DNA from 3 places in the Thainema salinarum CENA647 genome. Region 3 is predicted to be linked to each of the others. Evidence: predicted binding sites of a transcription regulator. Region 3 holds the regulator's gene; each other region holds the start of a gene.

Region 1 (3,184 bases), 2.7 Mb from region 3:
CTTGGTTGCGTTGATCGCGTCTTCTAGACGCAGCTTACGATCCTTCATTTCGGTTTCGGTTGCTGCACCTACTTTGATGACCGCAACACCACCAGAGAGCTTAGCCAAGCGCTCTTGCAGCTTCTCTTTGTCGTAAGAAGACTCGGTTTCTTCAATCTGACGACGGATTTGCTCGCAGCGAGCCTTCACTTCAGCCTCGTTACCTTCAGCAACCAGGGTGGTGGTGTCCTTGGTGATGGTGATGCGACGAGCTTGGCCCAGCATGTCGAGCTTAGCGCTGTCGAGCTTCAGACCCACATCTTCGGAGATCACCTGACCGCCAGTCAGAACGGCGATGTCTTCCAGCATGGCCTTACGACGATCGCCAAAGCCAGGAGACTTAACAGCCGCAACGTTCAGTACACCGCGCAGACGGTTAACAACCAGGGTGGCCAGGGCTTCCTTTTCGATATCTTCAGCCAAGATCAGGAGGGGCTTGCCAGCGCGAGCAACCTGCTCCAGCACAGGAACGAGATCCTGTACCAGGGTGATCTTCTTGTCGGTGATCAGGATGAAAGGCTCCTCAAGAACCGCTTCCATCCGCTCGGTGTCAGTTGCGAAGTAGGGAGAAATATAGCCTTTTTCAAAGCGCATCCCCTCAGTCACTTCCAGCTCAGTCGTCATAGACTTGCCTTCTTCTAGAGAGATGACGCCTTCCCGACCGACTTTGTCCATGGCCTCGGCAATCATGCGGCCCACTTCTTCGTCGTTACCAGCTGAGATCGTACCAACTTGAGCAATGCTGGTGGAATCTTCGATGGGACGAGCGTGATCAGCAATTTTCTCAACTAAAAAGCCGGTTGCTTTGTCGATACCGCGCTTAAGGGAGATGGAGTTTGCACCAGCGGCAACATTCCGCAGACCCTCTTTGACCATTGCGTGTGCCAAAACGGTTGCAGTGGTAGTACCGTCTCCAGCAGCATCATTGGTTTTGGAAGCAGCTTGGCGAATCAGAGAAACGCCCGTGTTCTCAACGTGGTCTTCCAGTTCGATTTCTTTAGCAATGGTGACACCGTCGTTAACGATTTGAGGTGCACCGAATTTCTTTTCGAGAACAACGTTGCGGCCCTTAGGTCCAAGGGTAACGGCTACGGACTCAGCCAGGATATCCATACCCTTTTCGAGAGCACGACGAGCATTTTCGTTGTAAATGATGCGCTTAGCCATAGATTTTCAGCGTTCCTTTTGTACAAGTAGACAAATAGGTGGACAAATAACCAGATTGGATTGGATGAAGCAAAAAATTGAGATCAACTAGTACAAATCGCTCTTACTGGATCAGTCAGCAGACCCTATACGAGCTAATTAGTGCAAGTCAGCTCAACATGAACATAAAATCAGAGGGACAATTACAAGTCCTAATGTCTTAGTTGACAACAGCCAGGATGTCCTTTTCCATAAGCAGAACGTACTCATCGTTGCCTAGTTTAATGTCGGTGCCAGCGTACTTGGAGTAGAGAACCTTGTCGCCAACTTTGACTTCTAGCTCTTGACGAGAACCGTCATCATTGCGACGACCAGGGCCAACCTGAACGACTTCACCAACTTGGGGCTTTTCCTTTGCAGAATCTGGAAGAAGAATGCCACCAGCGGTCTTTTCTTCGGATGCGCTAACCTTGACGAAAACGCGATCGCCCAAGGGCTTCACGGTAGACACGCTTAGAGATACAGCTGCCATAAAAACTCTCCAAACTCTTTAACTTGCAGTAACTGAACAAAATTCTGGTTGCAGACCAAAGCTGCCTGTTCGCAAACTAAAACCCACTGAACCAGCAACTCAAAACGTAACTTAACCGTTAAGAACAACCGCGTACAGAGGGTTTCGTCAGTGCTAAGTTCGAACGAATCATATATCGAAGCGTAGAATTTAGCACTCTTGCTTTCTGAGTGCTAATTTAGCGAAGTCCCAGTTGCGATCGCAACTCAGTCCGATGTACGGGTTCCCGAACTGAAGTGTTTTGCTAGATCTAAAAAGAGCGGAATGAGAGCAGAATCGTTTCAAATAGGGATTCGTTCAGTGATACTCTATAAAATGGCAAATCAAAATCGAAATGATTCTTAAAGTGGCGTTCGGCCATGAATATATGGCTCCGCGTGTTTGGCAAAGGACATCATTATCATTCATTTACTGATGAACTGATGCAGCCAAAGCGTCGAAAACGCAGAATTCCCGCGCGAAGTTGCTTTGAGAAGGTCTACTACCGAATCCGCCGATAAAAGCTAAATCTGCTTTCCTGGTGTGGAAGTCTTGCACTGCGAGAATTTCGCTCGGAAATCACTTGGGGCTTTTCAAATCGGATTCCGTATAGCAGTATTTGTCTGAGAAGAAATCATAGATAAGCTAATCACGAGATAGGCGCGAGCATGGTCACCACTGCAGAGAAAACAAACGTTGGCTATATCACACAGATCATCGGTCCTGTCATTGACGTTGAGTTTCCCAGCGGCAAGCTGCCCGAAATCTACAACGCTCTGAAGGTCGAAGGAAAGAATGAGATTGGACAAGACGTTGCTGTGACTTGCGAAGTGCAGCAACTCCTCGGCGACGGTCAAGTCCGTGCAGTTGCGATGAGTTCTACGGACGGATTAATCCGTGGCATGGAAGTGACTGATACCGGCTCCGCAATTAGCGTTCCGGTTGGTGAAACGACCCTAGGCCGCATTTTTAACGTGCTGGGTGAACCCGTAGACGAGAAAGGGCCTGTCAGCACGGAAAAAACTTCTCCGATTCACCGCAGTGCTCCTAAGCTGACTGAGCTAGAAACTAAGCCTCGGGTGTTTGAAACTGGCATCAAAGTTATTGACCTGCTGGCACCCTATCGTCAAGGTGGTAAAGTCGGCTTGTTCGGTGGTGCGGGTGTCGGTAAAACAGTTCTGATTCAGGAACTGATCAACAACATTGCGAAGGAGCACGGTGGTGTATCCGTGTTCGGCGGTGTGGGTGAGCGGACTCGTGAGGGAAATGACCTCTACAACGAATTCATCGAATCTGGCGTAATCAATGCTGACGACCTCAGCAAGTCCAAAGTAGCGCTCGTCTATGGTCAGATGAACGAGCCACCCGGTGCGCGGATGCGAGTTGGCCTGTCTGCGCTGACAATGGCTGAGTACTTCCGCGATGTCAACAAGCAGGACGTTCTGCTGT
Region 2 (3,184 bases), 1.8 Mb from region 3:
GCCTCATCCTGAGGCACTCTCCTCTCTCGTTCTTATCTAGAACCCCTATAAATGTCTGGACCAAAGTGGCGACGGCTATACAAAATTGATCTCGAAAAACAGCACCGCACCATCACGTTTTGATGGTGCGGTGACTTTTAAGGATTACAAACCTTGAGCTTAAGTAGCTTAAGTATCAGGGGGATGGCTTACATCATGCCCATACCGCCCATGCCACCCATACCGCCCATGCCGCCCATACCACCCATGCCGCCCATGCCAGCATCAGCGGGCATCGGGGGTTCTGGTTCTGGCTTCTCGACCACAAGGACTTCAGTGGTCAAGACCATACCTGCGATCGACCCGGCATCCTGTAGTGCGGAGCGCACTACTTTAGCAGGATCGATAATGCCGCTGGCAATCAAGTCTTCGAACTGGCCTGTCAGAGCGTTGTAGCCAACGTTAAAGTCCATGCTGCGCACTTTCTCAACGATGACCGAGCCTTCAACACCAGCATTGTCAGCAATCTGGCGTAGAGGAGCCTCTAGTGCCCGCAGGACAATATTTGCCCCAACTTTCTCTTCAGCGCTGAGAGACTCTTTGAGCTGCTCAACTTTGGGAGCTAGGTGAATGAGAGTCGTCCCACCGCCGGGAACGATGCCTTCTTCTACGGCTGCCTTGGTGGCGCTAAGGGCGTCCTCAATCCGCAGCTTACGGTCTTTCAGTTCAGTCTCAGTAGCTGCGCCGACTTTAATCACCGCCACACCGCCGACCAAGCGAGCAATCCGCTCTTGCAGCTTTTCTTTGTCATAGTCAGAGTCAGAATTGCTGAGTTCTTGGCGGAGCTGAGCAACCCGCTTTTCGATGTCAGTTTTGTTGCCCGTATCCGTCACCATGACAGTGGTGTCTTTGGAGATGGTGACTTTGCGAGCCGTACCCAGCATGTCTAGGTCAGCCATTTCAAGGCTGAGGCCAACGTCTTCCGAAATGACCTGACCGCCAGTGATCACAGCCAAATCTTGCAGCATGGACTTGCGGCGTTCGCCAAAGCCAGGTGCTTTGATGGCGCAGGTATTCAGTACACCGCGCATCCGATTTACGACTAGCGTTGCCAGTGCTTCGCCTTCAACGTCTTCCGCAATGATGATCAGTGCTTGTCCAGAGCGAGCTACTTTCTCCAGAATGGGGACTAGATCCTGAATGGAGCTGATCTTGGAGTCCGTCAGCAGAATGCGAGCATTTTCGAAATCGGCAATCATCCGCTCCTGGTCGGTCACAAAGTAGGGCGACATGTAACCGCGATCGAACTGCATCCCTTCTACTACTTCTAGTTCAGTAGCGAGGGACTTGGATTCTTCAACGGTGATCACACCATCGGTGGTGACGCGATTCATGGCCTCGGTGATCATCTGGCCGACTTCCTCATCGTTACCTGAGGAAACGGTCGCGACCTGAGTGATGGCGTTGCCTTCGACGGGCTTTGCGATCGCACTAATTTCGTTCACCAAAACTGCGATCGCTTTTTCCATGCCACGTCGCAGGTTAACAGGATTAGTGCCTGCGGCGACGTTCTTTAAGCCTTCCCGAATCATGGCCTGGGCCAGAACGGTTGCCGTGGTGGTGCCATCCCCAGCCAGATCCTTGGTTTTGGACGCAACTTCCCGAATCAGTTGTGCACCCGTGTTTTCCAGGGGATCTTCAAGCTCAATTTCCTTCGCAATGGTGATGCCGTCATTCACAATATGAGGCGCACCAAATTTCTTCTCTAGCACGACGTTGCGACCTCTAGGGCCGAGGGTGATTTTCACCGCATCGGCTAGCGCATTGACGCCCCGTTCCAGGGCCTGCCGTGACTCTTCGTCAAATACTACAATCTTTGCCATATCGCCTTTACAGCTCTCCAATGTCCTAAATTAGCACTCTGTTGAAAGGAGTGCTAATCCGAAAGAGGACGGATAACCGAACGTAAGCTAGACAAAATGTGTAAGTCTTAAATCATGTTTGGCCCAAACGTGCGCATCGTACACATTTGGGCCAAACATTAAAGACGCTTTAAGTTAACGCCTTCAGTTAACGTCTCAGTTAACGCCGCTGCTCTAGCAATCCACCGCCATCACCATCACGCTCTAAGCGCTGTTCTAACAGTCCTTCAGCGCCGCTGTCGTCGCTCTCGTCTGCAGGCTGATTCTCTGTCGGTTGACCTTGATCAAGCAGACCATCGTTGCTTTCCGGTTCTGCTGCTGGTTCTGCTGGCGCAGTTTCTTCTAGTGTCAGTGCTCCTGAGAGCAGATCTTGAATTTGGGGTGTGTTGAGCAATTGCTCGGTATCAGCAATTAGTGCTTCCCCCCAAAGATTGTCCCGCAGGAATTGGATATCGGCATAGCGGCTGTCGAGGGTCAGCGCGTCAATTGCTTGATCAATGCCAGCCTGCTGCTGCCCTTGGGCGTAGAGTGCAACTGCGATCGCAAGTTGAGGTTCGGCCTCTTCGCTGGCAATGGCAACCGAATCTTCCCATTTTTCCAGTGCTTCATCCACCTGATTCATCTCATACAGAACCAGGCCGATATTATTCACCGCAGGCCAAAATTCTTCGTCTTTATCGACCGCATCTTCATAAGCTGCGATCGCATCGTTATAGCGCTGTAGCTTGTAATAAGCATTGCCCAAATCAAACAGCGCCCCCGGCGTATCGGGTTCGATCTTCAGTCCCTGCTGAATATAGTCTGCGGCTGTTGTGTACTCTTCCATCCGGAAGTAGGTTGAACCAAGCGCAAACAAAACCGATGAGTTTTCCGGATTTAGGCTCTGCGCTTTTTTGAGAGCGCTGACGGCATCGTCATATTCTTCAACCTGCAAGTAGAGACTGCCGAGTAGCCCCCACACATCGGCATTTTGCGGCACCAGCTGGGAGGCCAACTGCGCCCGCGCCAGAGCCAAATCGTATTGCTGAAACTGGGCAAGCTGAGTCGCTTCCTGCGCCAGGATTAAACCCTGTTCCTCCAGTAGCTCAAAATCTAGCTCAGGCGTGTAGGGAACGAGTACCTGGGCAGAAACAGGTTGAGCCGGAGCCCATAACCCAAGCAGCATCAGGAAAGATGCCAAGGGCAGGGTGCGGCGGACTGATTTGTGCAATGGACGACTCATAAAGCGCACTATAACGACTAATTAGTTTGATTTAGTTTGATGATTTGCAGGGACAGGTCAG
Region 3 (3,184 bases):
CGGCGATGTTGCCCGAAAAGCACACATCAACGTCTGCCCCCGGATCGCGATCGCGGTTGCCATATTCCCCGACATAGCGAAAGTTGCCGTCTTCAAATGAAAACTCTACAGGCAGAGGCTGGGTACAGGGTGAACAGAAAATCATCTCTGGATCCGGCTGATCGGGAGCTATATGGGGCAGATTGACGTTCCAAAATGACCCAGTAGGCAAAGACTTATCCAGCAGTACCGTCAAAACCTGAGCCGTTAAACGAGCTGCCACCGACCAGTCAATGGTTCGCCCCCGCTGAATATAATGGGATACCGCAATACCGGCTTTGCGTAGAATAGCCGCTTCCCGTACGGCTGCCACTGTACCCGAAACATGAATATCGGAACCGAGGTTACCTCCCGCATTAATTCCAGACAAGACAATTTTGGCGTCTGGACAAATCGGCCCAAGCCCCACCCGCGTACAGTCTACTGGCATGCCACTAACCGCATAGGCATTGTGCGATCGCGCTTCAACTGCGATCGGTGATTTGGTCATAAACTGATGGCTACAGCCCGAACGATGACTATCCGGGGCAACAATAATGCCGGATTCACCTGTTACCTGCTGCAAGGCCTCACGCATTGCCCAGATCCCAGGCGCATCAATGCCATCATCATTCGTCAAAATAAAAGACATGCCAGGTATGAAATCAATTAAGGTTTACAAGCCTAAGGTTTAGAGTGCAAAAGAGGTTAGAGAAACGAACACCGTTCGTTTCTCTAACCTCTTTCAGTCGGTTTATTGATGACTGGATAATGCGTGCGAGAGATACTCAGCAGTTGCTTCTACAACCGGAATCGCGCTGTCGTAAATCATCCGCGTCGGCCCCAGCACCCCCACACTCCCCACAGGCAGCGTTCCCCGGTAATAAGGCGACGACACAATAGCACAGGACTGCATCGGCTCTAGCGGATTTTCGGCCCCAATACGCACCGTCACCCGCCGCGTCAGCTGATTAATCTGCATTTCATCAAAAATCAGAGGCCAAAGCTGATCAGGCTCCTCTTCTAGAAGCTGAAGAATCGCTTGAAACTGCTGGGTTTCTGAAAATTCTGGCTGCCGCAGTACTTCTGATAGACCACTGATGAAAATTTGGGTCGTACTCGGAGTTTGCGTGCGGCGATTGAGCGCCTGTACGGCAACTTTGATCAAATCGGCGTAGCGCTGAAACTCCTGATCTAACTCCTGCCAGTCCAAATTAGCTACGTCCGATAGAGAGCGCCCTCGTAGTTGATGATTGAGGAAATTGGACAGCAACTGAAGTTCGCTATCAACCAATTCAGCAGACTCCAATTCTTCCCCATCCAGTTTGGGTAACTGCACCAGATTGGAATAGGACTCATAGGAATCCAAAACGACGATTAACAGCACCTGACCTGGGTTCACCTGCACGAGCTGAATATGCCGCACCTGAGACATTTTGAGCTGAGGCATCGTGATCAACGTGACATAACCACTCAGAGCTGCCAGCAGCTGAGCAGCACCTCGCAGGATGGCTTCCAAGCTCCAGTCAATCCAGTTCAATCGCCCTTCCAATAGTGGATCTACCTGACGCGCCAGAATATCAGATGGCTGCATCAGGCGATCCACATAAATCCGATATCCCGAATCAGATGGTACACGCCCAGCAGAAGTATGGGGCTGAAACAACAGGCCAGCCCGCTCTAAATAGCTCATAGCATTGCGAACGGTCGCTGGGCTTACGTCTAATCCGTACTCATCAGCTAAGGACTTAGAGCCAACGGGTTCAGCCGTGGCAATATAGTGGCGGATAGTCGCCCAGAGAATATGCTGTTGGCGATGACTAAGTTTCATAGCGATGAACGTTGACGCAGAATCATGCTGTATTCTCAGTTTGGTTGGCTAATTGCAACTAAGATAGCAGATCCAGATGGAGTATGAGGTCACTCCCAATAGCGTCAACCAATGTTGAGTCAGTGGGTTTCGGTAGTTAAGTATCACCCATCTGTTATATGCAGAGCTATTCTAGCCTACCAGTTCAGCCACACTTAGTTCGGCTTGCAGTACCTGAGCATTAAGCTGATCACTAATGCTGATCACTAATCAGGACTAACCGTGTCTGACGCGGTTCATCCGCTTGCTAAGCCCGTTCATAGAAATAATCAAAGCGATCGTCTATACCTTGAATCACCAGCCGCATCGCTCTATCGGGCACGGCAATGCGTCGTCCTTGATTATTTTGTAGCAGTGTAGCAGGTTACGCTCGTCTTACAGCGTGCAGAAAGCGTGGGCAAAAGGGCAGGCTCTATTGCTGTAACTGAATTAAGTTTTGCTGAACTTGGTTAGCCAGGGCTGGATTGTTTTGCACTTCTTGCGTCATCAGATTGAAGGTCGTAATCGACAGGCCATAGCGCTCAACAATCTCGACGGACTGGTTGCAATAGCGAACTGCGATCGCACGGGCTTGGCGATTCAGTCGAGACAAGCTGTTCGGTTGATGGCAGGCAATCGAGGGCACCTCATTTGAACCCAGCGCTACCTTGATTTCTTGATACGCTGATTGGCGCAGCGGCTCAATTTCTAGCACAGCTCGGGAATAGTTCATCAGTTGCTGAGCACTGAAATTTTGGGCAAATGCCGCAGTCTCAAAACTTGGCTGCCAAGAACTAGTCTGAAAGCTGGGTGCTAGCCCAGACACCACACCGGCCAGAGATAAGGCTCCGATCATCAGCGAGCGAGTAAAAGCAGACTTGATCATAGAACGGTGAGAATGAAAACGAATGCGGCTCATAATCAGTGTGTTCAATTGAACCCAGTAGGATAATGTTAAACAGACTCCAAATGAAGCTTGCCGTTTCTCATAGATAGAGCTGACTGGATGAAGTAGCTCATAGGGTAGCTCATGAAATGACCAGTTTGGGTCATCCAGCACTCAGTTGCCACTGTCAGAAATGAGATCTGGAAGTTTCAATGGACACATGGAAGAGGTAGAATTCTGGTCAACCGGCCCTGGGCAGATTGACACGCTACCCGATATACTGTCTGAACCCAATCAGGGATGAAAAGTTCCAGACTTCGCTGAAGATATCGCAAATCACAGGTGGTCTATTGTCACATTGCCACTTGTCTTCCACCTCCATACTTCTATAGATCTTGTATAGATTTCGATTAGATGCTGATAAACCCCAC

Evidence for each region. The regulator HrcA, encoded in region 3, represses chaperone genes, less so after heat shock. The targets are predictions, from matches to a motif close to ANTTAGCACTCNNNANTNNNGAGTGCTAANT.
Region 1: the regulator HrcA is predicted to act here: its motif matches at 1,905-1,935, upstream of groES (co-chaperone GroES).
Region 2: the regulator HrcA is predicted to act here: its motif matches at 1,891-1,921, upstream of groL (chaperonin GroEL).

The regions. Positions count from the first base shown of each region.
Region 1 covers NZ_JBYJZJ010000022.1:1,170,741-1,173,924, reverse strand. Annotated here, with positions in the region: gene groL (chaperonin GroEL) at 1-1,206, opposite strand, end outside; gene groES (co-chaperone GroES) at 1,406-1,717, opposite strand; gene atpD (F0F1 ATP synthase subunit beta) at 2,404-3,184, shown strand, end outside.
Region 2 covers NZ_JBYJZJ010000022.1:2,070,333-2,073,516, reverse strand. Annotated here, with positions in the region: gene groL (chaperonin GroEL) at 189-1,862, opposite strand; gene AC286M_RS16000 (tetratricopeptide repeat protein) at 2,062-3,123, opposite strand.
Region 3 covers NZ_JBYJZJ010000022.1:3,870,915-3,874,098, forward strand. Annotated here, with positions in the region: gene surE (5'/3'-nucleotidase SurE) at 1-670, opposite strand, end outside; gene hrcA (heat-inducible transcriptional repressor HrcA) at 773-1,849, opposite strand; gene AC286M_RS23805 (DUF4168 domain-containing protein) at 2,301-2,753, opposite strand.